Regions from separate parts of the Neorhizobium sp. 05N33 genome, predicted to be linked through region 2. Evidence: predicted binding sites of a transcription regulator. Region 2 holds the regulator's gene; each other region holds the start of a gene.
What was found. The regulator PhoB, encoded in region 2, activates phosphate uptake and scavenging genes when phosphate is short. The targets are predictions, from matches to a motif close to TGTCATNNANCTGTCAT.
Positions count from the first base shown of each region.

Region 1: a site for PhoB is predicted at 3,980-3,996, ahead of AC1DLT_RS24340 (NAD-glutamate dehydrogenase). Genes of this name have one in related genera too.
Region 3: a site for PhoB is predicted at 5,568-5,584, ahead of AC1DLT_RS12195 (DUF1045 domain-containing protein). Genes of this name have one in related genera too.

Region 1 is NZ_JBFTNK010000012.1:92,530-103,317, forward strand. Features, by position in the region: gene AC1DLT_RS24340 (NAD-glutamate dehydrogenase) at 1-3,874, opposite strand, end outside; gene pdxY (pyridoxal kinase PdxY) at 4,049-4,921, shown strand; gene AC1DLT_RS24350 (carbonic anhydrase) at 4,992-5,666, shown strand; gene AC1DLT_RS24355 (lytic murein transglycosylase) at 5,704-6,516, opposite strand; gene AC1DLT_RS24360 (aspartate-semialdehyde dehydrogenase) at 6,720-7,754, opposite strand; gene AC1DLT_RS24365 (MFS transporter) at 8,257-10,140, shown strand; gene lpxE (lipid A 1-phosphatase LpxE) at 10,215-10,788, opposite strand, start outside.
Region 2 is NZ_JBFTNK010000002.1:349,949-360,736, forward strand. Features, by position in the region: gene AC1DLT_RS05965 (acetylornithine transaminase) at 1-904, opposite strand, end outside; gene AC1DLT_RS05970 (GcrA family cell cycle regulator) at 1,313-1,849, shown strand; gene AC1DLT_RS05975 (PACE efflux transporter) at 2,035-2,472, shown strand; gene phoB (phosphate regulon transcriptional regulator PhoB) at 2,482-3,165, opposite strand; gene phoU (phosphate signaling complex protein PhoU) at 3,187-3,900, opposite strand; gene pstB (phosphate ABC transporter ATP-binding protein PstB) at 3,946-4,761, opposite strand; gene pstA (phosphate ABC transporter permease PstA) at 4,775-6,094, opposite strand; gene pstC (phosphate ABC transporter permease subunit PstC) at 6,091-7,575, opposite strand; gene AC1DLT_RS06005 (substrate-binding domain-containing protein) at 7,762-8,796, opposite strand; gene phoR (phosphate regulon sensor histidine kinase PhoR) at 8,991-10,259, opposite strand; gene ppk2 (polyphosphate kinase 2) at 10,454-10,788, shown strand, end outside.
Region 3 is NZ_JBFTNK010000003.1:693,251-704,038, reverse strand. Features, by position in the region: gene AC1DLT_RS12235 (ureidoglycolate lyase) at 1-403, opposite strand, end outside; gene AC1DLT_RS12230 (HepT-like ribonuclease domain-containing protein) at 433-795, opposite strand; gene AC1DLT_RS12225 (nucleotidyltransferase family protein) at 792-1,082, opposite strand; gene uraD (2-oxo-4-hydroxy-4-carboxy-5-ureidoimidazoline decarboxylase) at 1,148-1,645, opposite strand; gene puuE (allantoinase PuuE) at 1,642-2,568, opposite strand; gene AC1DLT_RS12210 (AzlD family protein) at 2,639-2,941, opposite strand; gene AC1DLT_RS12205 (AzlC family ABC transporter permease) at 2,938-3,645, opposite strand; gene AC1DLT_RS12200 (AraC family transcriptional regulator) at 3,843-4,700, opposite strand; gene AC1DLT_RS12195 (DUF1045 domain-containing protein) at 4,775-5,482, opposite strand; gene AC1DLT_RS12190 (NAD(P)/FAD-dependent oxidoreductase) at 5,606-6,796, opposite strand; gene mnmC2 (tRNA (5-methylaminomethyl-2-thiouridine)(34)-methyltransferase MnmC2) at 6,795-7,535, shown strand; gene AC1DLT_RS12180 (hypothetical protein) at 7,614-7,976, opposite strand; gene AC1DLT_RS12175 (chemotaxis protein CheD) at 8,225-8,752, shown strand; gene AC1DLT_RS12170 (response regulator) at 8,860-10,788, opposite strand, start outside.

The DNA of each region.
Region 1 (10,788 bases), on a different contig from region 2:
AATAGGCCTTCAGGACAGCCGAGAAATAGGGGTCGTCCGGCAGGCTGCTGTCGAGCAGGGCATCGAAGAGAACGATCTTCGAATAGGAGAGCAACACGCCGATTTCCGGACGGGTCAGCGGTCTGCCGGAGGAATAACGCTCCGCAAGCTCCGCATCATCGGGCAGAGTTTCGACCTTGCGATTGAGCTGGCCTTGCGATTCCAGCACGGACATCAGCCGTGAAAGCTCTTCGCGGTTGCCGGTACCCTTGCGTTCGGTCAGCGAGATCGACAGCGGCTGCAGATAGTTGTTGCGCAGAACCAAGTGGCCGACTTCCTCGGTCATCGAGGCGAGAAGCTGGTTGCGTTTGTCGCGGGTCAGGCGGCCGTCCTGCATGGCCGAATTGAGGGCGATCTTGATGTTGACCTCGACGTCGGAGCAGTTGACGCCGGCGGAATTGTCGATCGCATCTGAATTGCAGCGCCCGCCATTCAGGGAGTAGGCAATACGGCCCTTCTGGGTCATGCCGAGATTGGCGCCTTCGCCGATGACGCTGGCGCGCACTTCAGCCGCGGTGATGCGGATCGGGTCATTGGCGCGATCGCCGACTTCCGTATCGGTCTCGGAGGCCGCCTTGATATAGGTGCCGATGCCGCCGAACCAGAGAAGGTCGACCGGGCTTTTCAGGATCGCGGTCATGATCTCGAAAGGCGTTGCGGTCGTCTTGTCGATGCCGATCGCGGCCGCTGCCTGCCTGGTGAGCTTTACCGACTTCTCCGAGCGGGAAATGACCATCGCCCCTTCGGAAAGGGTCGATTTGTCGTAATCCTGCCAGCTCGATCGCGGCAGGGCGAACATGCGTTCGCGCTCGGTGAAGGACTTTTCGATATCCGGATCTGGATCGATGACGATATCACGGTGGTCGAAGGCGGCGATGAGGCGGATCTTTCGCGACAACAGCATGCCGTTACCGAAGACGTCGCCGGACATGTCGCCGACCCCGGCGACCGTGAATGGCGTCGTCTGGATGTCGATGTCCTTCTCGCGGAAATGCCGTTTCACGGCTTCCCAGGCGCCGCGCGCGGTGATGCCCATCTTCTTGTGGTCGTAACCGACCGAACCGCCGGAGGCGAAGGCATCGTCCAGCCAGAAGCCGGCTTCCTGCGCCAGGCCGTTGGCGGTGTCGGAGAAGGTCGCCGTACCCTTGTCGGCGGCAACCACGAAATAGGGGTCGTCGCCATCGAGGCGGATCGTGTCCGGCGGCCCGACGATGTCGGCGCCGACGATATTGTCGGTGATCGACAAAAGGGTGCGGATGAAGGTCTTGTAGGCTTCCCGGCCGGCATTGAAGAACGCGTCGCGCGCGCTTGCCGGCGGCAGCATCTTCGGGAAGAAGCCGCCCTTGGCACCGACCGGCACGATGACGGCGTTCTTGACCTGCTGTGCCTTCACGAGGCCGAGGATTTCGGTGCGGTAATCCTCGCCGCGGTCCGACCAGCGGAGCCCGCCGCGAGCGACCTTGCCGAAGCGCAGATGCACGCCTTCGACCTCGGTGCCGTAGACGAAGATTTCACGGAAGGGCCGGGGTTCCGGCAGGCCGTCCAGCAGCTTCGGATCGAGCTTGAAGGCGAACATCCGGTATGGAGCCCCATTGGGGTCGCGCTGGAAGTAGTTGGTTCTGAGCGTCGCATCGACCGCATTGACGAAACGACGAAGCGTGCGGTCCTCGTCGAGGTTGGGCACGTTGCCGAGCGCTTCCTCGATCTCCGCATGATGGTCGGTGAGTTTCTTGACGCGGGCCTTCTCAGTGATCTTGGGGTCGAAACCATCGCGGAAGAGGCGGAAGATGGCGGCGGATATGGCCGGGTATTTCACCAGCGTATCGCCGATATAGGCCTGCGAATAAACGATGCCGGTCTGCCGCAGATAACGGGAATATGCACGCAGCACCGTGACTTCGCGAGCTGACAGGCCGGCCAGCAGAACCAGCCGGTTGAAGCCGTCATTGTCGATCAGGCCTTCGAAGGCGGAGAGGAAGGCTTCCTCCAGCGCCAAACCTTCGCGGGACAGGTCGACTTCACGCCCATCGCCGAGCTGCAGTTCCATGTCGTGGAGGACGACTTGGCTGCGGTCGTTTTCCGGCCCCACCTGGATTTCGAACGTCTGCTCGCTGACGGCGTGGAACCCGAGATTTTCGAGGAGCGGCACACGCCGGGAGAGCGACAGATGCCGGTCCTTGTGGAAGATCTTGAGCGACACGGTGCTGGCGGGGTCGCCCGGGCGGCGATAGAAGGCGATGCGGATCGTTTCGCCGGCGGCGCAAGCGGCGATATCCGGCAGGTCGGCGAAGGTTTCCTCGGGCGAGAAGGCTTCCTGGAAGGCCTGGGTGACGGTGAGCCGCGGCCCCTTCTCCGCAAGCGCTGCGAAGCGGTCTTCCCAGGGCGTGGCGATGAGCCGGATCGCTTCCTCGAGCTTGGCTTGCGCTATCCTCGGGGTCTTGCCGCCGCGCCTGCCGATGATCATGTGGACGCGGGCGACGCCGCCCTCCGGGAAAGCCGGATAATAGGCGGAGACGTGGCCATCATAGACCTTGGTCAGGTAGTCACCGACCTTCTCGCGGACCAGGGAATTGTAGTCCTCGCGGGGCACGTAGACGATCACCGAGACAAAACGGTCGAAATGGTCGATGCGCGGCAGGACCCGGACGCGCGGACGCTCGCTCAATGCCATGATCTGCTCGCAGAAGCGGGCGAGCAGATCGACATCGATCTGGAAAAGGTCGTCGCGCGGATAGGATTCGAGCGTGTTTTCCAGCATTCGGCCGGAATGGCTGTCGGGGTCGAAGCCGAACTGCTCTTCGACCCGGCCGGTCTTGGCGCGCAGGAGAGGGATGTCGCGGACGGAGTGGGTATAGGCGGTTGCCGTAAAAAGGCCGACGACACGAAGTTCGCCGACAACTTCGCCCTGTTCGTCGAAGCGCTTGACGCCGACATAATCCATATAGGCGCGGCGGTGCACCACGGATTTCACGTTCGCCTTGGTGACAATCAGGAAATCGGGGCCGTCGAGGAACTCGAGGATTTCCGGGGTGGTCGTCACCGCGTCCTTGCCCTGGCGCAGCACCAGAACATCCGGATCGGAGAGGATGCCGAGACCGCGGCCCTTGCCGCGTTCGACCTTGGCCTCAGTGCCCTTGCCGGAATAGACGTATTCGCGCATGCCAAGGAAGGTGAAGTTGTCGTCGCGCAGCCAGTCCAGGAAGGCGAGCGCCTCGTCGCGGTCGGCCTTGCGGCGGCTTGTCGAGTTGTTGAGCTGCTTGGCGGCGCCGTCCAAGACTTCCAGCATCGAGCCCCAGTCGGTGATCGACAGATGCACCTGGTCGAGGATGTAGCGAATACGCTCGGTGAGCGAAGCCGCCTGTTCCTCGTTCAGCGGCGACAGATGGATCTGGATGAGGCTTACGTGATGAGCCGGGTTGCTGGGCTGTTCGTTAGAGCGGAGTGCCGGTTCCTTGCCGGGCTCCACGACCAGGATCGGATGGACGGCCATGGTGAGGTCGCGGTGGGTGGCGGTCACTTCGCCCATGACCGAGTCGAACAGGAAGGGCATGTTGCGATCGACGACGGTCAGCACCGAGACCGGAATACCGTCCGGCGTTACGCCGGCGACTGGTTCGACCGTGATATCGGCCCGAATCCGGGTCCAGGCCATCAGCCGCTCGGCTGCATGATTGGCGGAGAGCGCCAGCATTTCCGGCGTATAGCTGTCGAGGTCGTCAGTGCTGGCCCGGGCGAACAGGATGAGCGGGTCGAGATGCGGCCCTTTGCTCGCGGCAACGATCTTGCGTGCGCTTTCGATCTGTTTTTCCCGTTTCGGATTTTGCCTGACGGCCATGTCCCTCTCCCCTTTTCCGTGCCCGCACGGAATAAATTAGCTTTGTGTCATCACGCGGCAACGTGGCTGATCCATGTCAAGCGACACTACACGTTTCATTCTTCCGTGAAGCCTTGTTGACATGCGGCGGCGAAGAAACGATCAACAGGTCCATCGTAGCCGGAAACCGATCTCATGCAGGATACCAGCAGTGCCGTCCTCGTCATCTCCAGCCATGTTGTGCGCGGCTCGGTCGGCAATCGTGCCGCCGTCTTCGCGCTCGAGACGCTGGGGTTCCCCGTCTGGGCAATGCCGACCGTCGTCCTCCCCTGGCATCCCGGTCACGGACCTTCTACACGGCTGACCTTTCCCGAATCAGATTTTGACAAGGCTATAGACGATCTTATTCGGGCGCCATGGCTGGGAGAAGTGAAGGCGGTGCTGACCGGTTATTTCGGCAACGCCGCCCAGCCGCGTTCGGTGGCGCGGCTTATCCGGGCGCTGAAGGAGAAGAACCCCGACCTTCTCTATGTCTGCGATCCCGTCATGGGCGATCTCGGCGGGCTCTATATTCCGCAGCCGACGGCAGAAGCGATCCGCGACGAACTCATTCCGCTGGCAACGATCGCCACCCCGAACCGTTACGAACTCGCCTGGCTTTCCGGCGCGCCGCTTGAAACCAACAACGATATCATGGATGCCGCAATCGCGCTCGGGCCGCCACGCATCCTGGTGACCTCGGCCGTGCCGATGATGGCGGGCGGTACCGGCAATCTTTATCTGACCGGCAAACATGCGCTGCTTGCGGAACACCGGCTGATCGACAATCCGCCGAACGGGCTGGGGGACCTGCTGGGCGCCCTGTTCCTGGGGCGAATCCTTGCCGGCATGGACGAGGAAAAGGCGTTGCAGCTGGCAACAGCGAGCGTTTTCGAGGTCCTAGCCCGCACGGCCAAGCGCGGCGGCGACGAGCTGACGCTGGAGACCGACGCGTCCAGCCTCTCCACTCCCATGGCGATGGTGCAGATGCGCCGGCTCGTGCATCCGTTGCAGCGCACCAAGCGGTAATCGGCCTCGGAAGTTCGCAGATGCACAATGGCCGTTGATCTTCGCTCGGCGGCGCTATAATCGTTGCTCCATGACGGATTTTCCTGACAGACTACTGGCGGGCTACCGCAACTTCATGAGCGGTCGCTATAGTGACGAACGCGAGCGTTATCGCGTGCTGGCGGACAAGGGGCAGAACCCTCACACCCTTCTCATCGCCTGTTGCGATTCCCGTGCCGCACCGGAAACCATTTTCGACTGCGGTCCGGGGGAACTCTTCGTCGTCCGTAACGTCGCCAACATGGTCCCGCCTTTTGAACCGGACGGCCAGTTCCATGCCACGTCGGCGGCGTTGGAATATGCGGTCGAGGTTTTGGAAATCGACAATATCGTGGTGATGGGTCACGGCCGTTGCGGCGGTATCCGGGCGGCACTGGATCCGACCATGTCGCCGCTTTCTCCCGGCGATTTCATCGGCCGCTGGATGGCGCTGGTCAAACCGGCCGCCGAACAGATCCAGAGCAACGAGTTCATGACCCAGGCCGAGCGGCAGACAGCGCTGGAACGGGTGTCGATCCGCAATTCGATCGCCAACCTGGAAACGTTCCCGTTCGTCAAAAAACGCGGAGAGAAAGGCGAACTCAGCGTTCACGGCGCCTGGTTCGACATCTCGAGTGGCGAATTGTGGATTATGGACAGCAAGGGCGACTTCGTCCGTCCGGACCTTAGCGAACTGCCCGTCCAGGCCGAACAAGCGTCGGCCTGAATTTTTCAGGTGAAGCGAAACGTCACTGCCGGCGGGCTTATTGGCCGTCGATCTGTGCGCCCATATAGGCGATCGCCTGCTGATAGACGGTTGCGGCGTTCCAGCCCTGGATAGCAACGAAGTTCGGCTGGCCCGGCTGGTAACCGGCACCGGCTCTCCAGCCATGTCCTTTGAGGAAGTTGGCGGTCGAGGCAAGCGCATCGGCACGCGAACGGACCATGTCGATATGGCCGTCGCCGTCGCCGTCGGCTCCGTAGCGGACAACGTTCAGCGGCAGGAACTGGGTCTGGCCGATTTCGCCGTGGGCAGCGCCACGGGCGGTGACGCTCAGATCACCTCGGCCGACCAGCTCAAGCGCAGCATAAAGCTGTTCGGTGAAATAGGCGGAGCGGCGGCAATCGTAAGCGAGCGTTGCGACGGCGGAAAGCGTATGCTGATCGCCCATGAAGCTGCCGAAACCGGTTTCCATGCCCCAGATGGCGATGATCGGGCCGGCCGGCACGCCGAAGCGGCGCTCGATCTGCGCAAAAAGCGCGGCATTGCCGGACTTCATGCCTTTGCCGCGGGAGATGATGGCAGCTCCGCCGCGCTTCTTCATGAACTCGTCGAAGGAGAGTTTGAAGCTTTTCTGGCCGCGATCGGCGCTGATGGTCGGGCGATTGTAGGAGACGTTCGAGAAAGCCTTTTCGACGACGGAAGGATTGACGCCACTCGCAGGCGCAACACGCTTGAATTCCTCAACCCAACGGGCGAAACCGGATGAATCGTTGCCGCATTGGAGCGCAGCAAGCGCCGGGGTGGCGGTCATGAAACCGCTTGCGATCAATCCTGCCAGTAAAATCTTCTTCATGCGGTCAAACCCGTCCCCGAGAACCGGATCGCTCGGCCAGAAGCATCCGGATAATGTGCATTGTTTCGGCCTTATGGCGGCGGTTGCAAACAATCGCAACTCACCCGTTCATGAATAGTTCGTGATATGGGTGATTCGAAAGAAAAACCCCGCCATTTCTGACGGGGTTTCTATCGGAACATGCTTAATAAATTTATTATCTATCAGGCAGCAACCTTGCGCGGCTTGATCAGGCCGCGATTGACAAGCAACTCGGCGATCTGGATGGCGTTGAGCGCCGCGCCCTTGCGCAGGTTGTCGGAAACCACCCAGATGTTGAGGCCGTTTTCCACCGTCGCATCCTCACGGATACGGGAAATGTAGGTGGCATCCTCGCCGGCGCATTCATAAGGCGTGATGTAACCGCCGTTTTCGTGCTTGTCGATGACGAGGCAGCCGGGGGCTTCGCGCAGGATATCGCGGGCCTGGTCCGCGCTGATCTCGTTTTCGAACTCGATATTGACCGATTCCGAATGGCCGATGAAGACCGGAACGCGCACGGCGGTGCAGGTGACCTTGATCTTCGGGTCGAGCATCTTCTTGGTTTCGGCAAGAACCTTCCATTCTTCCTTCGTATATCCGTCTTCCATGAAGCTATCGATATGCGGGATGACGTTGAAGGCGATGCGCTTGGTGAACTTCTTGGATTCGACCGGATCGGCGACAAAAACGGCGCGCGTCTGGGTGAAGAGCTCGTCCATGCCTTCCTTGCCGGCGCCGGAAACCGACTGGTAGGTCGAGACGACGACACGCTTGATCTTGGCAAAGTCGTGCAGTGGCTTCAGGGCAACGACGAGCTGCGCTGTCGAGCAATTCGGGTTGGCGATGATGTTGCGCTTGGTAAAACCGGAGATCGCATCTGGGTTCACTTCCGGAACGATCAACGGAACGTCCTGGTCGTAACGCCAGGCGGAAGAGTTATCGATGACGACGCAGCCCTGGGCGCCGATCTTCGGCGACCACTTCTTGGAAACCTCGCCGCCGGCCGACATCAGGCAGATGTCGGTGTCGGAAAAATCGTAGTTTTCCAGGTTGGAAACCTTCAGCGTCCGGTCGCCGAACGAAACTTCGGTTCCCTGGCTACGGGCGGATGCCAGCGCCACGACCTCGTCGACCGGGAAGCCGCGCTCGGAAAGGATCGTCAGCATTTCCCTGCCGACATTGCCGGTTGCACCGGCGACTGCGATCTTGAAACCCATTTTTTGCTCTCTTTCTGTCTCTCCTCGTTTCCGGTGAGGGGGAAGCCGCGGTTAAAGTCGCGGAATTCCTTGTCCCCGGCCATCCGGGGAGAGAGCGGCGGCCAGAGACGTCAGACGGTTTTCGTCGTCGTTTTGGCCTTGGTTTTGAAGAAAGCGGAAAAACACGCCCGCTGCGCAGCTTGGATAGCCGGCAGTGCGGAGGCAGCGATGTCGAATTCGCAGGCGCGCATGTGGGTGTCTTCCCGTTCGCGAAGGTGTTTAGAAGATTTTTGCAATGAGTCAAGCGATGCTAACCCGATTGCTGCGCTGCATTGACCTCATGCCGCGCTGCGGCATCCGTGGTGCACGGTGCGCGCGATATTAGACGAAAGTCATAATCCCAAAGCATCCCTCTCCTTGAGCCTTGAATTCTGTCAATCTGCGACAATGCGTCGCCGTGGCCAAGCCCAGGAGGAACGGGCCCGGAGCCGGCACGCGAGTTTTATCTTGAGGGAGGACGATAATGGCAAATGTCGCAACGGGGGTCGGCGCGAAGGCCGGACCGATGACGCGGGAGGAGAAGAAAGTCATCTTCGCTTCTTCGCTCGGCACCGTATTCGAATGGTACGATTTCTATCTCTATGGTTCACTCGCCACCTATATCGGCGCGACCTTTTTCACCCAGTATCCGGAAGCAACGCGTAACATCTTCACGCTGCTCGCGTTCGCTGCGGGCTTCCTGGTCCGCCCCTTCGGCGCGCTGGTATTTGGCCGCCTGGGCGACCTCGTCGGCCGGAAATACACCTTCCTTGTGACCATTCTGATCATGGGCATGTCGACCTTCCTGGTCGGTATCCTGCCGGGTGCCGCCACGATCGGCATCGCAGCCCCGATCATCCTGATCGCCCTGCGCCTCCTGCAAGGCCTTGCGCTTGGTGGCGAATATGGCGGTGCCGCGACCTATGTGGCCGAACATGCGCCCCATGGGCGACGTGGGTATTTCACTTCATGGATCCAGACGACCGCGACACTCGGTCTGTTCCTGTCGCTGATCGTCATCGTCTTTGTCCAGTGGGTCATGGGTTCCACCGCGTTTGCGGCCTGGGGCTGGCGCATTCCGTTCCTCGTGTCCGTCATCCTGCTCGGGGTTTCCGTCTGGATCCGCCTGAAGATGAACGAGTCGCCGGCGTTCCAGAAGATGAAGGCGGAAGGCAAGGGCTCCAAGGCTCCGCTGACGGAAGCCTTCGGCACCTGGCGCAACGCCAAGATCGCCATCATCGCGCTTCTCGGCGCGACCATGGGCCAGGCCGTCGTCTGGTATGGCGGCCAGTTCTATGCACTGTTCTTCCTGCAGAACGTGCTGAAGGTCGATCTCCTGTCGGCCAATATCATGGTCGCCATCGCGCTCTTCCTCGGCACACCGTTCTTCGTCATCTTCGGCGGGCTTTCTGACAAGATCGGCCGCAAGCCGATCATCATGGCCGGCCTGCTGATCGCAGCGGTCACTTACTTCCCGCTCTTCAAGGCGATGACCTCGATGGCGAACCCGGCACTTGCCGAAGCCCAGGCGACGATCAAGGCGACTGTCACGGCCGATCCGGCGGATTGCAAATTCCAGTTCAACCCGACCGGCACATCGAAGTTCACCAGCTCCTGCGATATCGCCACGTCGTTCTTGACCCGCAACTCGGTGCCTTACGAAGTTGTCGTAGGTCCCACCGGCCAGCCGGCTACGGTGAAGATCGCTGACAAGACCGTCACCAGCTACGACTCGGTTGCGGCCGGTGCCGATGCCGCTGCCAAACAGCGCGCCTTCGAAAAGGGCGTGAATGTTGCGCTTCACGATGCCGGTTACCCGCTAAGCCGCGGTGCGATCAAGGTGGCGGATTCCAAGCTCGACGCTTTCATCGCCGCCAATCCGGAACTTGCTCTCAATGCCGCCTCGGTTCGCGGCGGCGAAAAGGCGAGCGTTCCTGCGGCCGACCTCGTCAGCCAAAAGCTGCTGACCGCGGACGAAGCGAAGGGCGTCACCGACATGCCGGTCTATACGATCGCCAAGGGCGGTGCGTTCACGATGGTGGCCGATCCGGCCCGGGTGAACTGGATCGGCACGATCGCCATCCTGTTCGTCCTGGTGCTCTATGTGACGATGGTCTACGGCCCGATCGCGGCCCTGCTGGTCGAACTCTTCCCGACCCGCATCCGGTATACCGGCATGTCGCTGCCTTACCACATCGGCAACGGCTGGTTCGGCGGCCTTCTGCCGGCTACGGCCTTCGCGATGAGTGCCGCCAAGGGCGATATCTACTATGGTCTCTGGTATCCGATTGTTTTCGCAGTCATCACTCTGGTGATCGGGCTGCTCTTCCTGCCGGAAACAAAGGATCGCGATATCCACGCCGAATAAGGGTTTGCGTCAGCAACCCAGCTAAAATGAAAAGCCCGGCGCAGGCGACTGCGCCGGGCTTTTTCATGAAGGGATCATTGCTGTTTTACGTCCGTCTCCCGCTTCGGCGGCATGCCACGCGGCGGGAAGGGCGTGTTTTTCCAGTCGGGACGTATCAGCAGGGGTATCGCCCGGCGCAGAACCGGCCAGCCGTCCGGCTCCTGCCGGAAGAGCAGCCCGTAACGGGAAAAGACGATTGCCATGATGACGGAGAACCAGGCGCCGAAGGAGAGGCCTGCAATCACGTCGCTCGGATAATGGGCTCCGACGATGACGCGCGAAAAACCGAGCCAGAAGCTGATGATCAGAAAGAACAGGCGGTAGCGGGGAGCGAGCAGCGCCAATGCCATCAGGAACGCGCCCACCGTGGTTGCGTGGCCGGAAGGGAAGCTTTCGAACCGGGAGCCGGAAAAAGGGCTGAAGCCGTGGAAACCCCATTGCTCGTAAAGTCCTGGCCGGGCGCGTCCGATGATACGCTTCACCAGGTTGACGAGAAGGCCGGAACCGGCAACGGCCACAAAGATATAAGCCGCGACATGACTGACCAGCATCGCCTGGAAGCGGGCTTTCAGGCCGGGTACGAGCCGGATAACGGCGAGCGCTTCGAAA
Region 2 (10,788 bases):
CGCGGACATTTTCCAGGAAGCCGTCCCCCAGGATCACGTCGAGCACGGCATTGCCGACCGCCATGGCCAGAGGGTTGCCGCCGTAGGTGGTGCCGTGGGTGCCGGCTGTCATACCGGACGCAGCTTCCGCCGTGGCAAGGCAGGCCCCGAGCGGGAACCCGCCGCCGATGCCCTTGGCGAGCGCCATGATGTCGGGCGAAACGCCCGTCCATTCATAGGCGAACAGTTTGCCGGTGCGGCCGACGCCGGTCTGGACCTCGTCGAAGATCAACAGCAGGCCGTTGTCGTCGCAGATCTGCCGCAGCGCAGCCAAGAATTCCTTTGGAACCGGCCGGATGCCGCCCTCGCCCTGGATCGGCTCGATGAGGATCGCCGCGGTCGCATCGGTGATCGCAGCCTTCAAAGCGTCCATATCGCCGAACGGCACCTGATCGAAGCCTTCGACCTTGGGGCCGAAACCTTCGAGATATTTCGCCTGGCCGCCCGCAGCGATGGTCGCCAACGTGCGGCCATGGAAGGCGCCCTCGAAGGTGACGATGTGGAAGCGTTCCGGATGGCCCTTCACGAACTGGTAGCGGCGCGCGGTCTTGATGGCGCATTCGAGCGCCTCCGCACCGGAATTGGTGAAAAACACCTTATCCGCGAAAGAGTTGTCGGCGAGGCGGCGCGACAGCGTCTCCTGGCCGGGCTGCTCGAAGAGGTTGGACGTGTGCCAGACCTTGTCGGCCTGCGCCTTCAGCGCGCCGACGAGATGCGGGTGGCCATAACCGAGCGAATTGACGGCGATGCCCGCGCCGAAGTCGAGATATCGCTCTCCACTTTCCGTCACAAGCCATACGCCCTCGCCGCGTTCAAAACGCAGCGGAGCCCGGGCAAACGTGTCGAAAAGCGCGGCTTCAGCCATGGCGACATCACTCCTCTAGGCAGTCAAAAAAGGCCGACAAAACCGGCCAGAAAAACCAAAAATGCCGCCCACTGGGCGGCGGGGGCACTATCGGGGTTTAGGCCGTCAATGTCAACAAAGCTCGGTGTTTTAGGCGCGTTACGACCGGAACCCGACAGGCGCTGGCTTCTGTGACAAAAAAGACTCTCCATCACAGCAAGTTGGGGAAAACCACGAAATCGAATCCCGCAGATTCCTCCGACTCTTGCCACGGAGTCAGCCTCACACTAGGTTAATGATCAATTACTAGACTGCATGCGGCGGAACTAGTCACCTCAAGCATAGATATAGTGGGTGCTGCGAAATGATTTTCGCAGCAAAGGTGGAAGGATTCTGCATGCCAGCAACGTTCAAAGGCGGAGAACGGGCATGAACTGGACAGACGAGCGTGTCGAGAAGCTCAAAAGATTGTGGTCGGAGGGCCTGAGCGCCAGCCAGATCGCAGCACAACTTGGTGGCGTAAGCCGAAATGCCGTGATCGGCAAGGTGCATCGTCTCAGCCTGCCGGGCCGGGCGAAAGCTGGCGGTACGGTTGCGACCGGCCGCGCATCGGCTGCCAAGCGCACGACATCGGCGCCGCGGGCTCCGAACTATGCGTCGCGGGTCACGACCCGGACCGTTACCCGCGCCGTCGGCGCGACGATGGTCAAGGAAGAGATCGAGATCGAACCCTACCAGGAGATGGAATATCGTCCCGCCTCCAACGTAGTCGTGCCGATCTCCCGCCGCCTTGCATTGACGGAACTCACCGAGCGCACCTGCAAATGGCCGGTCGGCGACCCGCTCAAGGAAGACTTCCACTTCTGCGGCTGTGAATCCCCGGATGCATCGCCCTATTGCGGTTACCACGCAAAGCTTGCCTACCAGCCGGTCAACGAGCGCCGCAAGGTTGCCGCTCGGGTCTGAGCGGCGGCGCGACACGAGGCGAAATCGAAGGCGGGCTCAGGCCCGCTTTTTGTTGTGTATGGCAGATATGCCGGCCAAGCCTTGCTCCGGATCGGCATTCCACCTATCTGAAAGACAGTGAGGACGACCTCCCCCATTCGGGCAGAAACTCCGGGACGGCCCGGAAAGCACCCCAGGAGGTCATCATGCGCACGACACGCGACCGTATCCGCCATGCCATCAGCTTCGAACTGATCGGGCTTGCTCTCATCACACCACTCGGCTCCTTCGCCTTCGGCATGCCGGCCGCCGATATCGGCGTGGTCGGCATCGGCAGCGCGACGATCGCCACTGGCTGGAACTATCTCTACAATCTCGGCTTCGACCACCTGATGCAGCGCTTTACCGGCGGCACGCAGAAAAACACCGCCATACGCGTGGCGCATGCGGTGCTGTTCGAACTTGGACTGCTGATCACGCTTCTGCCGCTGATCGCCTGGTATCTCGGTATAAGCCTCGTCCATGCGCTGACGATGGACGTGTCGTTCGCGGTCTTCTACGTGGTCTATGCCTTCGTGTTCAACTGGGCCTACGACCGGATTTTTCCGCTGCCGGAATGGCAGCGGCAGACCGAGGCGGCTTAAAGCCGCCTCTCAGGATTCCATTGAATAACCCGCGCCGCGGACGGTGCGGATGACATCCTGCATATTGGAGAAGTTGAGCGCCTTCCTGAGACGCCCGACATGCACGTCGACGGTGCGTTCGTCGACATAGATGTCGTGACCCCAGACGCCGTCCAGAAGCTGCGACCGCGAAAAGACGCGGCCGGGCGAGGCCATCAGGAATTCCAGCAGGCGGAACTCGGTCGGGCCAAGGCGCACTTCGCGGCTCTTGCGGTGAACGCGATGAGTTTCCCGGTCGAGTTCGATATCGCCGCAGCGGAGAACGCTGGAGAGCACCTCGGGACGGGCGCGGCGAAGCATCGCCTTGACGCGGGCCATCAGTTCAGGCGTCGAGAAGGGCTTCACCACATAGTCGTCGGCACCGGTGGCGAGGCCGCGAACACGTTCGCTCTCCTCGCCGCGGGCCGTCAGCATGATGATCGGCAGGCGCTCCGTTTCCGGGCGCATGCGCAGCCGGCGGCAGAGTTCGATGCCGGAAACGCCGGGCAGCATCCAGTCCAGGATCAGGAGGTCCGGTACCCGCTCCTGAAGCCGAATTTCGGCTTCGTCGCCCCGCAAAACGGTATCGACCTCATAACCCTCGGCTTCCAGATTGTAACGAAGAAGCACGCTCAGCGCTTCTTCGTCTTCTACGACAGCGATTTTCGGCAGCATTCTTGGCCTGCTCCGTCAGTTCTATTCGGTGATCGCGCCGAGCGTGTTCGACGAGTCGTCCTTCGGACGGTCGCCTTCCGGCTGGGCGCCCGTCGTCATGTAGTAGATGGTCTCGGCGATGTTGGTGGCGTGGTCGCCGATACGCTCGATATTCTTGGCGCAGAACAGCAGATGCGTGCAGGTGGTGATGTTGCGCGGATCCTCCATCATGTAGGTGAGGAGCTCGCGGAACAGCGAGGTGTACATCGCGTCGATTTCCTCGTCGCGGCTGCGGATCGCCTCGGCCTTTTCCGCCGAACGCGTCGAATAGACGTCGAGGACGTCCTTGAGCTGCACGAGGGCGAGATCGGAGAGATGCTCCAGGCCGCGGGCGAGCTTGCGCGGAACGCCGGTGCCCTGAACCGCGATGACGCGCTTGGCGGTGTTCTTGCCAAGGTCGCCGACGCGCTCCAGATCGGAGGCGATGCGCAGCGAACCGACGATCTCGCGAAGGTCGGCTGCGACCGGCTGGCGGCGGGCGATCGTGATGATCGCCTTGTCGCCGATCTCGCGCTCGGCGTGATCGAGGATCACGTCGTCGGAGATGACCTTCTGGGCGAGTGCGGCATCGGAATTGACCAGCGCGCGCACGGCGTCCGAGCACATCTGCTCGGCGAGGCCGCCCATTTCGGAGATACGGCGGCTCAGGTATTTCAGTTCGTCGTCATAAGCCGACAGGATATGGGTCGATGCCATCTTCTAGTCCTCAAAATTGATTTTCAGGCGGCACAGTCGACTGGATCAGCCGAAACGGCCCATGATGTAATCCTGGGTGCGCTGGTCGTCGGGATTGGTGAACATCTTGTCGGTGTCGTTCTCCTCGACGAGCTGGCCGAGATGGAACATGGCGGTGCGCTGCGAGACGCGGGCAGCCTGCTGCATCGAGTGCGTCACGATGACGATCGTGTAGTTGGCACGAAGTTCATGGATGAGTTCTTCAACCTTGGCGGTCGCGATCGGATCGAGAGCCGAGCAGGGTTCGTCCATGAGGATGACTTCCGGCGACACGGCGATCGCGCGGGCGATGCACAGACGCTGCTGCTGACCGCCGGAGAGGCCGGTGCCGGATTCATGCAGGCGATCCTTGACTTCGGTCCAGAGGCCGGCGCGCTGCAGGCTCGCCTCGACGATCTGATCCATGTCGGCCTTGTTCTTGGAAAGACCGTGGATGCGCGGACCGTAGGAAATGTTTTCGTAGATGGTCTTCGGGAACGGGTTCGGCTTCTGGAAAACCATGCCGACGCGGGCGCGAAGTTCCACGACGTCGATGTTATTGTCGTAGATATCGTCCGTGTCGAGGGTGATCTTGCCGGTGACGCGGCAATTCTCGATCGTGTCGTTCATGCGGTTGAGGCAGCGCAGGAAGGTGGACTTGCCGCAACCGGAAGGACCGATGAGAGCCGTCACAGTGTTTTCGCGGACGTTGAGGTTCACGTCGAAAAGCGCACGCTTTTCGCCGTAATAAACAGAAACGTCCTTACCGATCATCTTGTGGGAAGCATCGCTCATCTTTTGGTCCAGCGCCTTTTCTACTGCCGATTCTGACATCATATTCATTGTCATACTCCTTCTACCAGCGCCGCTCGAAGCGACGCCGCAAGAGAATTGCGCCAACATTCATTAGGATGAGAAACAGGAGCAGGATGATGATTGCTCCCGAGGTACGCTCGACGAACGCGCGCTCAGCTTCGTTCGCCCACATGTAGATCTGGACCGGCAGCGCCGTCGACGGGTCGAGCGGCGTGGTCGGATAGTTGGCGACGAAGGCCACCATGCCGATCAGGAGCAGCGGTGCGGTTTCGCCAAGGGCATGGGCGAGGCCGATGATGGTGCCGGTCAGGATGCCCGGCATGGCAAGCGGCAGGACATGGTGGAAGATCGTCTGCATCTTCGAGGCGCCGAGCCCGAGGGCGGCAGCACGGATCGATGGCGGCACTGCCTTCAGTGCCGCGCGGGTCGCGATGATGATCGTCGGCAGCGTCATGAGGGTGAGCACCAGACCACCGACGAAGGAGGCGGAACGCGGCAGGCCCATGAAGTTGACGAACACCGCCAGACCGAGCAGACCGTAGACGATCGAGGGAACGGCCGCGAGATTGTTGATGTTCACCTCGATCAGATCGGTGAACTTGTTCTTCGGGGCAAATTCCTCGAGATAGATCGAAGCGGCGACGCCGATCGGTAGCGCCAGGACAAGCACGATCAGCATCATGTAGAACGAGCCGATGAGCGCGACGCCGACGCCAGCTGCTTCCGGACGGCTCGATGCGCCGTTGACGAAAATGCCGCCGTTAAAGTGCTTGGCAAGGGCTCCGCTGTCAGAGAGCTGCTTCATCCAGCCGAGCTGCTGGTCGTTGATCTTGCGGTTTTCCTGGCTGACGTCGAGGTCGATCTGGCCCTTGTAGGCCGAGTCGATATCGCCGGAAGCGAGCAGTCTTACCGTCTGCGTCGTGCCGATGATCGCCGGATTGGCTATGACCAGGTCACGCAGCTGAACGCGGACACCATCGGACAGCATCTGGCCGACCGCGCGGGCGGCGACACGGTCGTCGACGCTGACGTTGAGCAGCTTGGCGAGAGCATTGCGGGCGACGACCGGATAGTTGGCCGTCATCAGCTTCTGCGGATTGGTGGCACGTTCGTTCTGCGGGTCGATGATCTGCTGCGAGAACTCGACCGGCATGGTGATCATGGTCTGCTGGAAGGCGGTGTAACCCTTGGAGACCACCGACCACAGGAGAAGCATCAGGAAGATGATGCCGAAGGAAAGCGCGGCGATGCCATAGGCACGGAAGCGACGCTCGGCGGCGTAACGGCGCTTGATGCCGATATCGCGACGGACGGACTTGGCCGTGGAGATGCCGGCGGCGGGAGAAACCACATCGGTCATTCGTACTGCTCCCGGTATTTGCGCACGATATAAAGCGCGTAGATGTTGAGGCAAAGCGTGATGGCGAAAAGCGTGATGCCCAGCGCGAAGGCAACCAGGGTCTGCGGCGAGGTGAACTCAAGGTCACCCGTCAGCTGATTGACGATCTTGACGGTCACGGTCGTCATTGGCTCGAAAGGGTTGATCTGCAGGCGGGCGGCAACACCGGCCGCAAGCACGACGATCATCGTCTCGCCGACGGCGCGCGATGCGGTCATCAGGAGCGCGCCGACGATGCCCGGCAGAGCGGCCGGCAGGACGACCTTCTTGATGGTTTCCGAACGGGTGGCGCCGAGGCCGAGCGAGCCGTCACGCAGGGCACGCGGCACCGCCGTGATGATATCGTCGGACAGCGAGGAGACGTAGGGGATCAGCATGATGCCCATGACGAAGCCGGCGGTCAGAACGCTCTGTGCCTGAATGAAGTTGGCATAGTCGCCGGTGACGAGGCCGTTCAGCTGCGAAGAGATATCGCGCAGGAACGGTCCGATGGTCGTCAAGGCGAAGAAGCCGTAGACGATGGTCGGAATGCCGGCGAGCACTTCGAGCAAAGGCTTCGCAACCGAGCGGACCTTCGGCGAGGCGTATTCCGACATGTAGATTGCCGAAAAGAGACCGATCGGAACCGCAAAGAGCATCGCGACGAAACCGATATAGAGCGTACCGAGCAGCAGCGGAATAAGGCCGAACTGACCTTCGGAGCCGCCAGAACCGGCAGCAGCAAAACGCGGATCCCATACCGTGCCGAAGAAGAATTCCCAGGCGGGAATAGCGGTGAAGAAGTGGGCCGCTTCGGTCAGCATCGAGGCGACGATGCCGATCGTGGTCAGAATGGCGATCGAGGAGGCGACGACGAGGCTGCCGAGAACCACCTTTTCCACTCGGTTGCGGGCGCGGAAGCGCGGCGCAATCTGACGATAGGCGAAGAACGCCCCGCCGACGGAAGCCGCCAATACGACGATCGTCATGAGGATGCGGCTGACGAAGGTCATCCTGTTCAGGACAGCGGCGGCCTTGACCATGAAGGGCTGGGGATCGCCCGCAAGCGGAACGCCCTTGGCCCCAAGCGCAGCACGCAGCTCGACCGGATTATTCTCGACGCGGGCAATCTCGTCGCCGGTCAGCGCATTCATGCCTCGGGCGATCGAAGTGATCATGCCGTAGCTCAGGCCCTGCTCGGCCTGCGATTGGGTTTTCACCTCTTCAGGAAACGCACCGCGGACCGAGGAGCTGATATAGATCGGGCTGGCGACCAGCCAGACAAAGAGAATGACGACGGCCGGCAGGATCGCCCAGACAGCGACAAAAGAACCGTAATATCCGGGCCGTGAATGAAGTTTGGAGGAAATCCCTCCGACCAGTGCCATTGAATACCGGGCACCAGTGACGTAACCGGCTATGCCGATTATTGCCAAAATCAATAATATTAGTGATGTGTTCATCATAATCCCCCGGCGTACCGCTTTCGGCGGCAACCCATCACCGCCCAGCTCCGTTCATCGGAACCGATCGCATTCGCCATCGCGCACTGCGCAACACCATCGCCACAAAACCGACGATTCCGCCGATGCAAAGGCCATCGATCGGAAGAGAAAACGGCGCCGCCAAAAGCGGCGCCGGTCTTTGGATTACATGGTCTTGCCAGCGGCAAAGTCCTTGCGGCCCTGTTCGCGCTGTGCGTCAGGAGCAGCAACCAGGCCGTACTCGATGAGCGGCGAGTCAGGGCCGATCATGTCGTCGGAAAGGAAGAACTCGACGTATTCCTTGAGGCCCGGAACGACGCCCAGGTGAGCCTTCTTCACGTAGAAGAAAAGCGGACGGGAAACCGGGTAGGTACCGTCGGCGATGGTGGCCGAGGTCGGCTTGATGCCGCGCATGGTGGCGACCTTCAGCTTGTCGGCATTGTTTTCGTAGAAAGCGAGGCCGAATACGCCGACGCCGGTCTTGTTGGCAGCGATACGAGCGAGGGTCTCGGTGTAGTCGCCGTCGATGTCCACGGCAACGCCGTCCTTGCGAACAGCAACGCAGGCTTTGGCCTGGGCAGCCTTGTCAGCGATTTCCTTGGCGATGACGTCGGTTGCGCCGGCATCCTTGCAGCCTGCGGCCAGAACGTTCAGTTCGAAAACTTCGCGGGTGCCGTGCTTTTCGCCCGGGATGTAGGCGGCGATCGGACCCTTCGGAAGCGTCGGATTGATGTCCGACCAGTTCTTGTAGGGGTTGGCGACGAGTTTGCCGTCAACAACGACCTGAGCGGCGAGAGCCTTGTAGAGGTCCTTCGGCTCGAGTTTCATGTCGCCGTTGCTGCTGGCGGTCGCGAAAACGATACCGTCGTAACCGATGCGGATTTCCTGGATGTCGGTGACGCCGGCTGCCTTGCAGGCTTCGGCTTCAGACTTGTTGATCGGGCGAGAAGCGTTTGCAACGTCGATCGTGGCTTCGCCAACGCCCTTGCAGAATTCCTTGAGACCGGCGCCGGTGCCGCCCGACTCGACGATCGGGGTCTTGAACTTCGGGAAGGCTTCACCGAAGGATTCGGCGACGATCTTCGCATAGGGAAGAACGGTGGAGGACCCGGCAACCTGGACCTGGTCGCGTGCAGCGGCGGCGCCGGCAAACGCAACGGAGGCCACCAAGGCAGCTGCAGAGAGTTTAAGGATGTTCATGAGGAATCTCCCGTCATGGGCTTGTGTGAATGCGGACGGCGCTGGCTCTCGCTCTCGCCAACGCTCGGCCCGCTTGTCTTAGCCGCTGTAGCACCTCTCTTTTATGTCAGTTCGGTGAAACATTTGTGACATATCAAGCCGCTGATATTTATGGGGAAATTCGGTGCACAGCTTTGCAGGGAGAGCGCTTTATGTCAGAATCTGACGGTGAACTCGCTTCCCTTGCCGACTTCCGACTTCACGATCAGACGTGCTCTGTGGCGGGTGAGGATGTGCTTGACGATTGCGAGGCCGAGGCCCGTGCCTTTTTTGGAACGGCTATCGGCCACGCTGACGCGGTAGAAGCGCTCGGTAAGCCGCGGAACGTGCTCGGCCGGAATGCCCGGCCCCTGGTCGACAACGGTCACTTCCACCGGATCGGAGGCGCCGTTGCGCAGATAGACGTCCACGAACTTGCCTTCCTGGCCGTATTTGCAGGCGTTCTCGATCAGGTTTTCGAAAACCTGGACCAGTTCGTCGCGATCACCCAGAACCTCCACCTTGCCTTCCGGCAGGTGCGTGCGGATCTCTACCCCGAGATCGTCGGCGAGTGGTACGAGCGCATCCCGCACATGACCGATCAGCGGCTTCAGGTCGATCGACTGGTCCGGAGCGATATGGGATTTGAGCTCCAGGCGAGACAGCGACATGAGATCGTCGACAAGGCGGCTCATGCGCGTCGCTTGGTCGAACATGATGGCGAGGAACCGCTCGTGCGCGGCCGGATCGGAGCGCGCCGGCCCCTGCAGGGTCTCGATGAACCCTCGCAACGAGGCAAGCGGGGTGCGCAGTTCATGGCTGGCGTTGGCCACGAAATCGGAGCGCATCCGGTCGATGCGGCGCAACTCCGAAATGTCCCGGAAGGAGAGGAGATAGAGCTTCTGCACCACGGCTTCCGAGCTTTGCTGCATCGGCCGACCGAGATCGATGGGTGCGATGCGCAGGGTATAGACACGCTCGGAGGGCAGCCGCTCGGAATGCTCGATCTGGTTCGGCTCGTCGGTGGCAATGGTTTCGCGCACCATGTCGAGAATGCCGGGCGACCGCAGCCGGGCCGAAAGATGCGATCCGGGGGAAAGGGTGCCAAAGGCCTTCTCGGCCGCCTTGTTCTGGTAGAGGACGGTTATATCCTCGCCCAGCACGAAAGCCGGAATATCGAGCGCACTGAGCGTTGCGGCCACCTGAGGCAGCGGCTGGAAATCCGGCTGCTCTTCCTCGACGATCTCCGGGACCGGCGGCGGAAGGACGACGGGCTTGCGCCCGACAACGACCAGCACCAGCAGCAGCCAGCCGACGAGCACGCCCACCCAATCCATTCCGACCAGGAACGCGATCGTTGCCAGAAGGGTCAGAAGCAGCAACAGCGGTCGCTCCTGCCGAGCCCTCGCAGCAAGCGTGCCCAGACCCCGACGCCATTTCTCCAGTACCGACCCCACAGACAGACTCGCAGCTTTCACAGGTTGAACACGCGCTCATATATCCCCTGCATGACAGATATACATCGCTTCCGAGTGCGCATCGCAAAAATGACGCTATCCGGACTGTAGCGGAATTTCCAACTTGCGTTACATATCGGCTACCGCCCCCATGCGGCGGATCGATCGGAGGGAGCATTATCATGGCGGATGAGACCGAAAGCCGGGCAGTCAATATCGACATCAACGGCAAGCTCAAGCGGTTCGATATCGATGACCCGGTGTTACCGGCCTGGATCGAGGAACGTGCTCTTGGCTCCGGCGGATATCCCCATGACGATAAGCTGGACAAGGACAAATACGCAAAGCAGCTTGAAAAGCTGCAGGTCGAGCTCGTCAAGGTGCAGTTCTGGCTGAAGGCGACCGGCAAGCGCATGATGGCGCTGTTCGAGGGCCGCGATGCGGCCGGCAAGGGCGGCACGATCTTTTCGATCAATGCCTATCTCAATCCGCGTTCGGCCCGCGTGGTGGCGCTCAA
Region 3 (10,788 bases), on a different contig from region 2:
CGACGCCGATCGCCATCAGCGGATGATGCCACGAATTGGGGAAATAATTGACGCCCTGATGTGGCTGCACGAGGAAAACCTGCGGTTTGCCCGGCCGACCGCCTTCATCATCCGAAACAGCGATCAGGAACGGCTGGCCGGAGATCGGCGAAAAGCTCTGGCTGGCGAAAGGATGCCGCTCCATCATTGTGATCGCGTAAGGGAACTGCCGCGGCTTGCTGCGGAAGATACTGAAGATCAGCCGCTCCGGCTCGCCGATCACGACTGGCTCGGCGAGCGCATGATAGCGTTCGGTCGTCCCGCCGTTGATCAGCCGCATGGTCGCCGGATCGGCCTCGATGACATCGCCGAAAGGCGCGAAGGCTTGCTTGGTAAGGGGCAGGATTTCCAGATATTCGGTCAATTCATTCGCCTTCGATCATTCTGCTTCAGTCATTCACCCTGAGCACGCCAGTTGCGCAGGGAGTCGAGCTGGGAGAGAAGTTCCGGGATCATCCGATCGACGGTCAACCAGACCGTGCCGATATCCAGGTGAAAATACTGATGTGCGATGCGGTTGCGCATGTCGCGGATGTCTCTCCACGGGATCTCCGGATGCTCGACGACGAAATCCGGAAAACGCTCCATGATCTTGGTCGCGCATTCCCCGATCGCCATGATGTTGGCGATCACCGCATCCTGCTTGATTTCATCAAGCCGAAAGGCCTCGCGATCCAGGCCAGAGACATATCTGACGGCCTTGTTTCCAGTGACGACCATCCGATCAAGATAGGCTTCGAGACGCTCTGCACTCATATCGCCAACGCTTCCGCGACGATGCGTTCGCGGATCTTGGGCGGAAAATCCCCCGGAACCTTGACATCCACCGGAACGCCCAACGCTTCTTCGAGATCTCCCTGAAGTCCGCCGAGCGTGAATAGGGACGTGGTCGGCGACGGGTCGACCAGGATATCGAGATCGCTGTCGGGTCGGTCTTCGCCGCGCAGCACTGAGCCATAGACGCGAGGATTGGAGACCTGCCGGCGGGCAACGATCTCCCGGATGACATCCCGGTTCTTCTCCAGCACTTCCGACGGTCTCATGGCGTCACTCCTGATATCGCCAATATAAGCGACGGAAAGGATCGAGGAAAGCAGCGTCCGGGACCTCAATGCCCTGGAAGCAGCGATTGCAGACGCAGGAGCGCGATCTTTTCCACCTGGGTGGTGGCGGTGTCGAACTCCTCTTCGGCCGAGTTGTGAATGCGCTTCTCGAAGGCCGCAAGGATATCGTCCTTCGTGAGGCCCTTGACCGCGATGATGAAAGGGAAGCCGAATTTTTGCGTATAGGCGGTATTGAGCTCGGTAAACCGGGCGTGTTCGGCAGCGCTCAGGCGGTCCAGCCCGGCGCCGGCCTGTTCTTTTTTGCTGTCCTCGGTCAGTTCGCCGGCGATCGCCAGCTTGCCCGCAAGGTCGGGATGGGCGCGCAGCACGCCGAGGCGTTCCTCGCGGCTTGCCCGGCGGAAGATCGAGTTCAGCGCGTCATGCACGCTCTTGGACGTCAGCGGCACCAGCATCAGACCGGCGTCATAGGCGCGTTCGGCGATGAAGGGCGAATGTTCGAACACGCCGCCGAACATCTGGATGAAATCGCCGCGGGCGGTCATAGCGTGCCCGCCGGCTTGTGATGCTCGTGCCAGTGCCTGGCAATCTCGATGCGCTGCGGGATCCAGACCTTGTCGTGGCTGAGCACATATTCGATGAAACGCTTCAACGCGGCGGCGCGGCCGGGCCGCCCGACGAGGCGGCAGTGGAGGCCGACCGACATCATCTTCGGCGCGCCTTCCCTGCCCTCCTGGTAAAGCACGTCGAAGGCATCCTTGAGATAGGTGAAGAACTGGTCGCCGGTGTTGAACCCCTGCGGCGTCGCAAACCGCATGTCGTTGGTTTCCAGCGTATAGGGGATGATCAGGAAGGGCTTCTGGTCGAGCCCGTTGACCCAGTAAGGCAGATCGTCTGCGTAACTGTCGGAGGAATAGAGAAAACCGCCCTCTTCCATGACCAGTTTCAGCGTGTTGTCGGAGGGCTTGCCCTGGTACATGCCGTAGGGCCGCTCGCCGACGAGTTCGGTGTGCAGCCGCACAGCCTCGAGGAGGTGCTCGCGCTCCTTTGCCTCCGGGAAATCCTTATATTCCAGCCAGCGGTAGCCGTGGCTGGCGATCTCCCAGCCGGCTTCCTTCATGGCGGAGACCGCTTCCAGATTGCGGGCCATGGCGAGCGTCACGCCGTAGACGGTGGTCTGCACCTTGAGTTCGGTAAACATCCGAAACAGCCGCCAGAAGCCGGCGCGCGAGCCGTATTCGTAGATCGATTCCATGTTGAGGTTGCGCTGGCCCGGCCAGGGCGCGGCACCGACGATTTCCGACAGCAGGTTCTCCGAGGCCGGATCGCCGTCCATGATCGAGCTCTCGCCACCCTCCTCGTAATTGATCACGAACTGCACGGCGACGTGAGCGCCGCCTGGCCATTTCGGATCGGGGGTGGAACGGCCGTAGCCGACGAGTTCGCGCGGATAGTCTTTTGCCTGCATGGATCACCTTCGACGAATGAGGCCGGACGGTAGCGCACCCTTTCCGGCCATGTCGAGATGGAAATGACGCTTAGAGGCCGAGCGCCCGAAGGATCGCGACTGAGGCGACCCCGAGTGCCACGGAAACGAGCATCGGCAGGCGAAGTGCCGCAAAAGCAGTCACGGCGCAGGCCAAGGTTTCGGCAATCCCGGTCGCAAAAGCGGTCGGCGCGACGACAGCCATCAGAACTGCCGGCGGGATCGATTCGATCGCCTTGCGGCGGCCGCCTTCGAGCGAGACGTGGCGGATGAGCACGAGGCCGCTCAACCGGGTAAGTGCGGTCGCAGCCGCCATGGCGAGGATGGCAATGAGCGTGGCGAGATCAACAGTCATGGCGTCACCTCGATATCCCGGGACTTGCCGGTCACCAGGGCGGCGGCAAGGCCGGCGATAGCACCGGCAGCGATATACCAGACGCCCGGCACGAAATGTTGGGTGGCGACGGCGGCCGCGCCGCTCGCGAGCAGCACGGCGCCGGTTTCCGGTCCCTTCCAGAAGCCCATGACCAGCACGATGAAGACGGCTGGAAAGGCAAAGTCGAGCCCGAGCACCACCGGGTCGCCGAGAAAGGCACCGAGGGCGGCACCAGCCAGCCCCGAGAGTACCCAGGCGAGATAGAAGGGCATGGCGAGGCCGGCGAACCAGGCGGGCGTCAGCCGCGCCACCTTGGCCCGGAACTCCGCCATCGCCCAAATCTCGTCGGCGAGGAACAGCATCGAGAGATGGCGCGCCGGTTGGCCGAAACCATCCATTCTGATACCGAGCGAGGCGCTCATCAGCACGTGGCGGATATTAACCAACAGCGCCGCAAAACCGACCCCGGTCCAGGAGGCCGGATGGGTCCAGATATCCATCGCTACGAACTGCGACCCACCGGCGAATACCAGCGCGCTCATCAACCCCGCCTCGGCCGGCGACAGGCCTTTCGTGGCAGCAACCGCGCCAAAAACGAGACCGATCGGGATGACTGCGGCGATCAGCGGCGAGATCGCCCGCATGCCGCCGAGGAAGTCTTGCAGTTTTGCATTGCTGTTCATCCAATAACCTTGATCTATATCGGCGTACGTCGCCCCCTCACCCGGCCTCCGCTCCGCTCAGCCACCCTCTCCCCGAGGGGTAGAGGAGGATTCGAGACGCTGCGGCATATATCTTCTCCCCTCGGGGAGAAGGTGCCGGCAGGCGGATGAGGGGGAGGCTTAAAGCGCGCAGCATCTACCGTCTTGAACGAAAGTGATCAGCGAGCCCGGTATTGCCCCGGCGTCAGCCCGGTGCGGGCCTTGAAGTGGCGGGTGAAATGGGCCTGGTCGGCAAAACCGCATTCGAGCGCGATCTCGGCCGGCTGGCCGCCTTCCCTCAAGCGCTTGCGGGCCGCTCGGATGCGGATGTCGGTGAGGAAGGAATGCGGCGTGATGTGGAATTCCTTGCGGAACGCGCGGATAAGGTGAGCGCGGCTGAGACCCGCGACGGTCGCAAGTTCCTCCAGCCCGACATCGCAAGCAAAATTCTCGGTGAGGTAGTCGCGGGCCTGGCGCACGGCGGTGCGCTCCGTCGTATCGGCCGGTACGATGATCGAACTGCCGTGACGGCGGAACATCGCGTCGAGCACCAGGAACATCGCCTGGCTGGTTTCGAGCGCGCCGGAGCCTTCTTCCAGCGTCCGGTGCGCCTGGTGGAAAGCGTCGGCGAGCGCCTGGTCGTGGAGGAGCTGGATGCCGAAGGCGGGCGTGCCCTGGAAGGGTTTGCCGGTGACGTCTTCGAGGATCTCGCGGAGCAGTGCGACATCCGGATAGATCATCCGGTAGCGATACCCGCCGCCCCGCGGCGCACCGTCATGTGTCTCGCCCGGATTGATCAGGTAGAGCCCGCCCGGCCCGGCGCTCTCCCGGCTGCCCTTGATGGTGCAGACCTGCATGCCCTGCTCGATCGCACCGATGCTGAACGTGTCATGCGCATGCGGCGCGAATTCGTGGGTGAGGAACGTCGCGCGCAGGCATTCCATGCCGCCGAAGCGATCGTCTCGCCAGAAACGGGTCACCTCTGCCGGCATCAGCGGCATGTGGTCGGTAGCCTGTTCCTGCGAGATATTCTCCATGGAAAAAGTATAGCAGATCGGCGACCATCGCTCTTGAACAAAAGTGACGCCGGAAGCCAGGCGGCACTTGAACGTCAGGCGGTCTTGCGCGCCGCCACGCGGCCCATCGGATGCAGCGAATGCACGAGGAAAGGCGCGCCGGGCTCCTCCTCGATGAACAGCGCCAGATTGGCGATCTCGACCGGCTTTTTCAGGTAGGGTTCGAAATAATCGCGCAGCGCCAGGTCGAAACGCGGCATCTCGACCAGCGACAGCGGACCGGTCAGGGTCATGTGGAAACGGAATTCGTCCATCACATAAGGGTGGCCCCAGCGATGCAGGTTGGCGAATTGCGGTGCCGATAGATCGCCCGAATCGCTGCGCTCCAGCTCGGCTTCCGACAATGGCGTACGGAAATTGTCGAACTCCTGGACCACGGAAGCAGCCAGAAACCGGACGGTATCGCAAGGAACGACCGGCGCCAGGCCGAAGAAATTGCCGAGCCGCACGACTTCGAGCTTCGGCAGTTCGAAGGGGCTGTGGGTGCCGGCAAACCGCATCAGATGGCGCAGCAGCATCGGTTCGGTGACGTCGGGTGCCAACCGGAACGGCGCCTTCAGCGTCGCGTGGAAACCGTAGCGGCGTGGCAGCGCGGTGTTGAAAGCAATGTCGTGAATGCCGATGCCACGGATTGCCGGCGGCTCCGTCGCTTCGCCTGAAAAGGCGTTGCGGCCGAGCCACTGGGCGGCAGCGACCGTTAGCGGATCATGCGCCGGAGGCGTGAAATGAATGGCATAGCGCATGCGTCACCTTCTGAACGTCCTTTTCAGCAACCCCGTGTTTTACGCATTGCTCAACAATCCCTGCCGTGGGGGTTAAGTGATTTGCATGACAGAATAACGACGCGGAGGACCGAAAACTCGCGTTTAACGCGAGGCGACGGCAAGATGACTGGTGAGCGTAAATGACGCCGGAAGCCGCATTTCCCGGCCATTCACGGCATTGAGCGCCGCATCCGCCAACCTATGCGCGATACCGAAACTCACCTTAAAACCACCTGTGAGCGCGATCACTCGGGCGTGATCGGGATGCGCGCCGACCATCGGATCGCGGCCGATCGCCTTCGGCCGCAATCCCGCCCAGCGCTCGACGACGGGGGCCTGCGCCAGGGCCGGCACGAGCGACCGGGCGCGCAAGACGAGGTCGTCGAGCTGCCTGTCGGTCGACGACGGGTCTTCGAACACATCCTCGCTGGTGCTGCCGACCGCCACGTGACCGCCCTCATGGGCGACCAGATAGAGGCCGTTCAGGAAGATCACCGGCAGAGACGGATCGATATTGGCCTTGAGCAGCGCCGCCTGCCCCTTGACCGGCTGGCCGATCGGATGTTTCAGCGGCGGCGAGACGCCTTGAAGCAGAGAAAAGGATCGGTGGCCGGCCGAGACGATGCAGTGTCCGAAGGCGACGCTTTCGCCGCCGCGGAATATAATCCTATTAGCGGCTGGATCTACCGTTTCGGCCTCCAGGCCTTCGACGATTCGGACATTGCCGGCCCTACGCAGGAAGGCCGCGAGAGCCGATACGAGACCCCGCGGCGAAACCCGGGCGGCAAACGTGTCATGCACCAGTCCGGCAGCTGCGAAGGAGGCATCCGGCCAGCCTTTTTGCGGCGGGCGGTCGAGCACATGCCAATGGAAACGACGGTCACCGCGCCGCCAGCAGGCTTCCGCATCGGCGGAGTGCCCGAGCGCGATCTTGCGTAAGTGCGGCTTCGGCAGCGGAATCAGCCGGCCGGAGCGGCGGTAGCCACAGGCCATGCCCGTCTCGGCTTCGAGCTCAGCGATTTCGTCTTCCAACGATAGGAGCGCGTCGAACTGGAACTGCTTCTTGTCGTCCCACTTATCGGGCATATACGGCATCAGGGCGCCCAAGAGCCCGCCGCTTGCCGCCTGCCCCAACGAGCCGGCATCGACAAGCAGGGTGCGGATGCCCAGTCGCTCGGCCTTGACCGCCGCCCAGAGGCCCATGATGCCGCCGCCCAGGATGACGAGATCGGCGGATGCGGGAAGGACATGAGATTGACCGCCGAAGCCGGCAGGATTATCCGCATCTCCCATGAGCGACCGTGATCCTGAAATTCGTGTGACCGAAAGCCAGACGCTGGACTGGCATGACGGCGATATGCCCTATTCGCAAAAGTTTGGCGATCACTTTTATTGCCGCACCGACGGCCGGCTGGAGTGTGGCCACACGTTTCTGGCCGGCAATGGCCTGCCGGGGCGCTGGGGCCTGCCGGAGCGCTGGGAAAGGCACCGGACTTTCCGGATCGGCGAACTCGGTTTCGGCACCGGCCTGAATTTCTGCGAGACCTGGCGGCAATGGAAGCTTTTTCGCCCCGCAGGCGCGAAGCTTCATTTCACCTCTTTCGAACTCTATCCGATGCAGCGCGACGAAATCGACCGGGCGCTCACCCGCTGGCCGGAGATCGCGGCGGAACGGCAGGCAGTGGTCAAAGCTTGGCCGGACGAGCCCGTCGGGAATGTCGTGATCGACTCTGACGCCCAGACACGTCTGACGGTCGTCTGCGGCCCGGCGCTCGAAAGCGTCTCCGCGGCCAGCGCGGATTTCGACGCCTGGTTCCTCGACGGCTTTGCTCCGTCGCGCAATCCGGACATGTGGTCGCCGGATATCATGCAGGCGATCTATGACAAGACCTTACCCGGCGGCACGTTCGGCACCTATGCGGCCGCCGGCTTCGTACGGCGAAACCTGCAGGCCGCCGGTTTTACCGTCGAACGGCGGCCGGGATTTGCGGGCAAACGCGAGATGTTGTGCGGCATCAAACCGGCGCCCTGACCCAAGGTCGCCCCAAGACCGCCCAACATAAAACAGCCGGCCCTGAGACCGGCTGCCATCCATCACATCGCATGCCACCTACTGGCAGACGCGCAGGCTTTCCATGTGCCATCCGCCGTCATAGGCGTTGCGGACGCGGCGGTCCTCGAACCAGCAGCGCGGCCGCGGCGGCGGTGGCGGATCGATGTAACGCGGCCCGCTGTCACTGGCGAGAGCCCCGCCGATCAGGCCGCCGATGACGCCCGCGGCCAAACCTCCGGCAATCAGCGCGCCATCGTTGTTATGATGCCTGCGCGGCGGGTCACGGCGATCGTATCGATCATATCGATCGTATCGGTCGTAGTGTCTGTCCCACTGCTGGGCCGAGGCTTCACCAGCCGGCAACAGGACGCTGGTGCAGGTAGCGGCCAGAATCAGCGCCGAGACAATCATCTTCTTCATCACAAGCGTCTCCGTTTCCACCGAGCTGCGCCTGAAAGCGGCAAAAGGGGCTCGGGTATTGCCGGACAATGCCGGTGCCGAGCTTAACGGTCCCTGAACGGAAAACCTGTCGCTCGCACCCTGCCGAAATTACGAAAACCGTATAAGACCGTATTTCTCGCCACTCATTGTTGGTCCCTCCCGCGCGCGTCCCGCTTTCATACTTTTGCGGGAAAATAATTTTCACATACACGGGATCAGAGCATCAGATGAACTTCACGGGCTCCCACCATATCCATATCATTGGCGGCCAATATGCGGTGTCGGCCGATCCCGATACCGTGCTGATGACCGTTCTCGGATCCTGCGTCTCGGCCTGCATCTACGACACCACCACCAACATCGGGGGGATGAACCATTTCATCCTGCCTGCGAGCGGCGGACTGGAGATCACCCAGCACCCGGAACGCTACGGCGATCTGGCCATGCGTGCGCTTGTCGATGACCTGTGCAGGCTCGGCGCGGAACGCCGGAACCTTCGGGCCAAGCTGTTTGGCGGCCGCACGCGCAAATGCAGCGGCTACGATCCCGGATTGCTGAACGCCGCGTTCGCCAGGCGCTTCCTTCAGGCGGAAGGCATCAAGCTTGTCGATTCCAGCCTCGGCGATGACCTGGCGCGCTGGATCGCGTTTCACCCGACGACAGGCAGCGTACAGATGCGGATCACTGCGGCCACGGTGCCCGCTCCGTCAACTTCCCGCATCGCCGACGCAACCGCCAGGGCAGCGCGATACTGACCGCCCGCTACGTTCTGCCGCCGCGTCAGCAGTATTGCCAGTTCTTCGGAGCAGGGATGTGCGCCGACATTGCCGAGGTGAGAGCGTTGAGAGCCGGAAACGCCGGCTCAGTTCGACACCGAGCTCACGATCGCACCGCCAAGCCAGTTGCGGACTTTGGTTTCCAATGCCTCCGGACTGATCGGCTTGGAGAGGTAATCGTCCATGCCGACCTGGAAGCAGAGTTCGCGGTCGCTTTCGAGCGCATGCGCCGTGACGCCGATGATCGGCGTATGGGTGCCGGTCTCCTGTTCGAGCTCGCGGATTTTCTGGGTCGCCTGATGGCCGTTCATGACCGGCATCGAAACGTCCATGATGATGACCGCCGGATCGTGCTTTTTCCACGCTTCGACCGCTTCCGCACCGTTCTTGACGATCTGGAACAGCCAGCCGGTGGTCTGCAGGATCTGGGTAAAGACGATCTGGTTGACCTCGTTGTCCTCGGCGACCAGCACGTCGAGCGTCGGCGCCGCCTGCATGGGCGGGGTGGAGACCGGGACCACCGGCTGTTCGGCAATCGCGGGCGTCGAAGCAACCAGCTTGGGTGCGGCAACCGGCGCCAGGGGCCGCACGGTCGTCTGAGGGCGACCGGCCGCTTGCTCCGCTTCGACTGCCCTGCGCTTGGTGCGGATCGAGCGGACGACATCGATGATCGTGCTGCGCAGCAGGTTGGCGCGCGCCGGCTTCATCAGATGCGCCTGGATGTTGAGAGCCGCGAACATGCTGTCGTCGCCGGCCATGTCCATCGAGGTCAGGAAAACCACGCCGGTTCCGTCGAAGCGCGGATCACGCCGGAGCTGCTTGGCGAAATCCAGGCCGTTCATCTCCGGCATGTGGTAGTCGAGCACGATAGCATCGACAGTGACGCCGATACGGGCGGCCTCGCTGAGGATCGCCAGACCCTCGGCGCCGCCGTCGGCTGCAACCGTGTCGAACCCCCACATGGTGAGCTGTTCGGTGAGGATGCGGCGGTTGACGGCATTGTCGTCGACAACGAGGATGCGTGCGCCGCTGGTGTTGATCGGCAAGGTCGTCAGGACGTTGCGCTCGCTGACCACCTGGAACGGCAGATGCACGGTGAAGACGGAGCCGCGACCGACTTCGCTCGTCACGTCGATATAGCCGCCGAACAGTTCGGTGAGGCCGGCGGTAATCGCCAACCCCAGGCCGGTGCCTTCGTGGCGGCGCGTCGAGGACGTGTCGACCTGCGAGAATTTCTCGAACACCGATTTCAGTTTCTCTTCGGGAATGCCGAGCCCGGTATCCTCGATGCGGATCGACAGCATCATCTCGCCGGGGCCTTTTGCCTCCGACCTCAGGTCGATGAAGACATGCCCCTTTTCGGTGAATTTTACCGCGTTGCCGACGAGATTGGTGATGATCTGGCGGAAACGCCCCGCGTCGCCCATCACCGTCTCGCGGATCGAGACGTCGCCGCGCACGATGAGTTCGATATCCTTCTCGGCAGCGGACGAGGACAAAAGCGTCGCCACGTCCTCGATCGCCTCGACCGGGTCGAACGGCGCCTTGCGCAGCGTCATCTGCCCGGCATCGATCTTGGAAAAGTCGAGGATGTCGTTGATGATCGTCAGAAGCGCATTGCCCGATTTGACGATGATGTCGATGAAGGTCTTCTGGCGGGTGTCGAGATTGGACTTGGCCAGCAGTTCGGCCATGCCGAGCACGCCGTTCATCGGCGTGCGGATCTCGTGGCTCATATTGGCGAGGAATTCCGACTTCGCCCGGTCGGCGGCCTCGGCGCGCTGCAGGAGGCGGGTCAGTTCCTCCTCGCGGCTCTTCATCTCCGTGACGTCTGTGAAGACGGCCAGCCAATGGTCGCTGCCGGTCAGCTTTGCCTCGACCTGGATCCACTTGCGGCCCTCGACGCGGAAGGCGGCAAACACCGGCTTGCCGGCTGCGACATTGTCTTCCCAGGCCTGGAGCGTCGCCGCCGCTTCCTCGGACGTGCCGAGATCGCCGCGCTCGACGCAATAGCG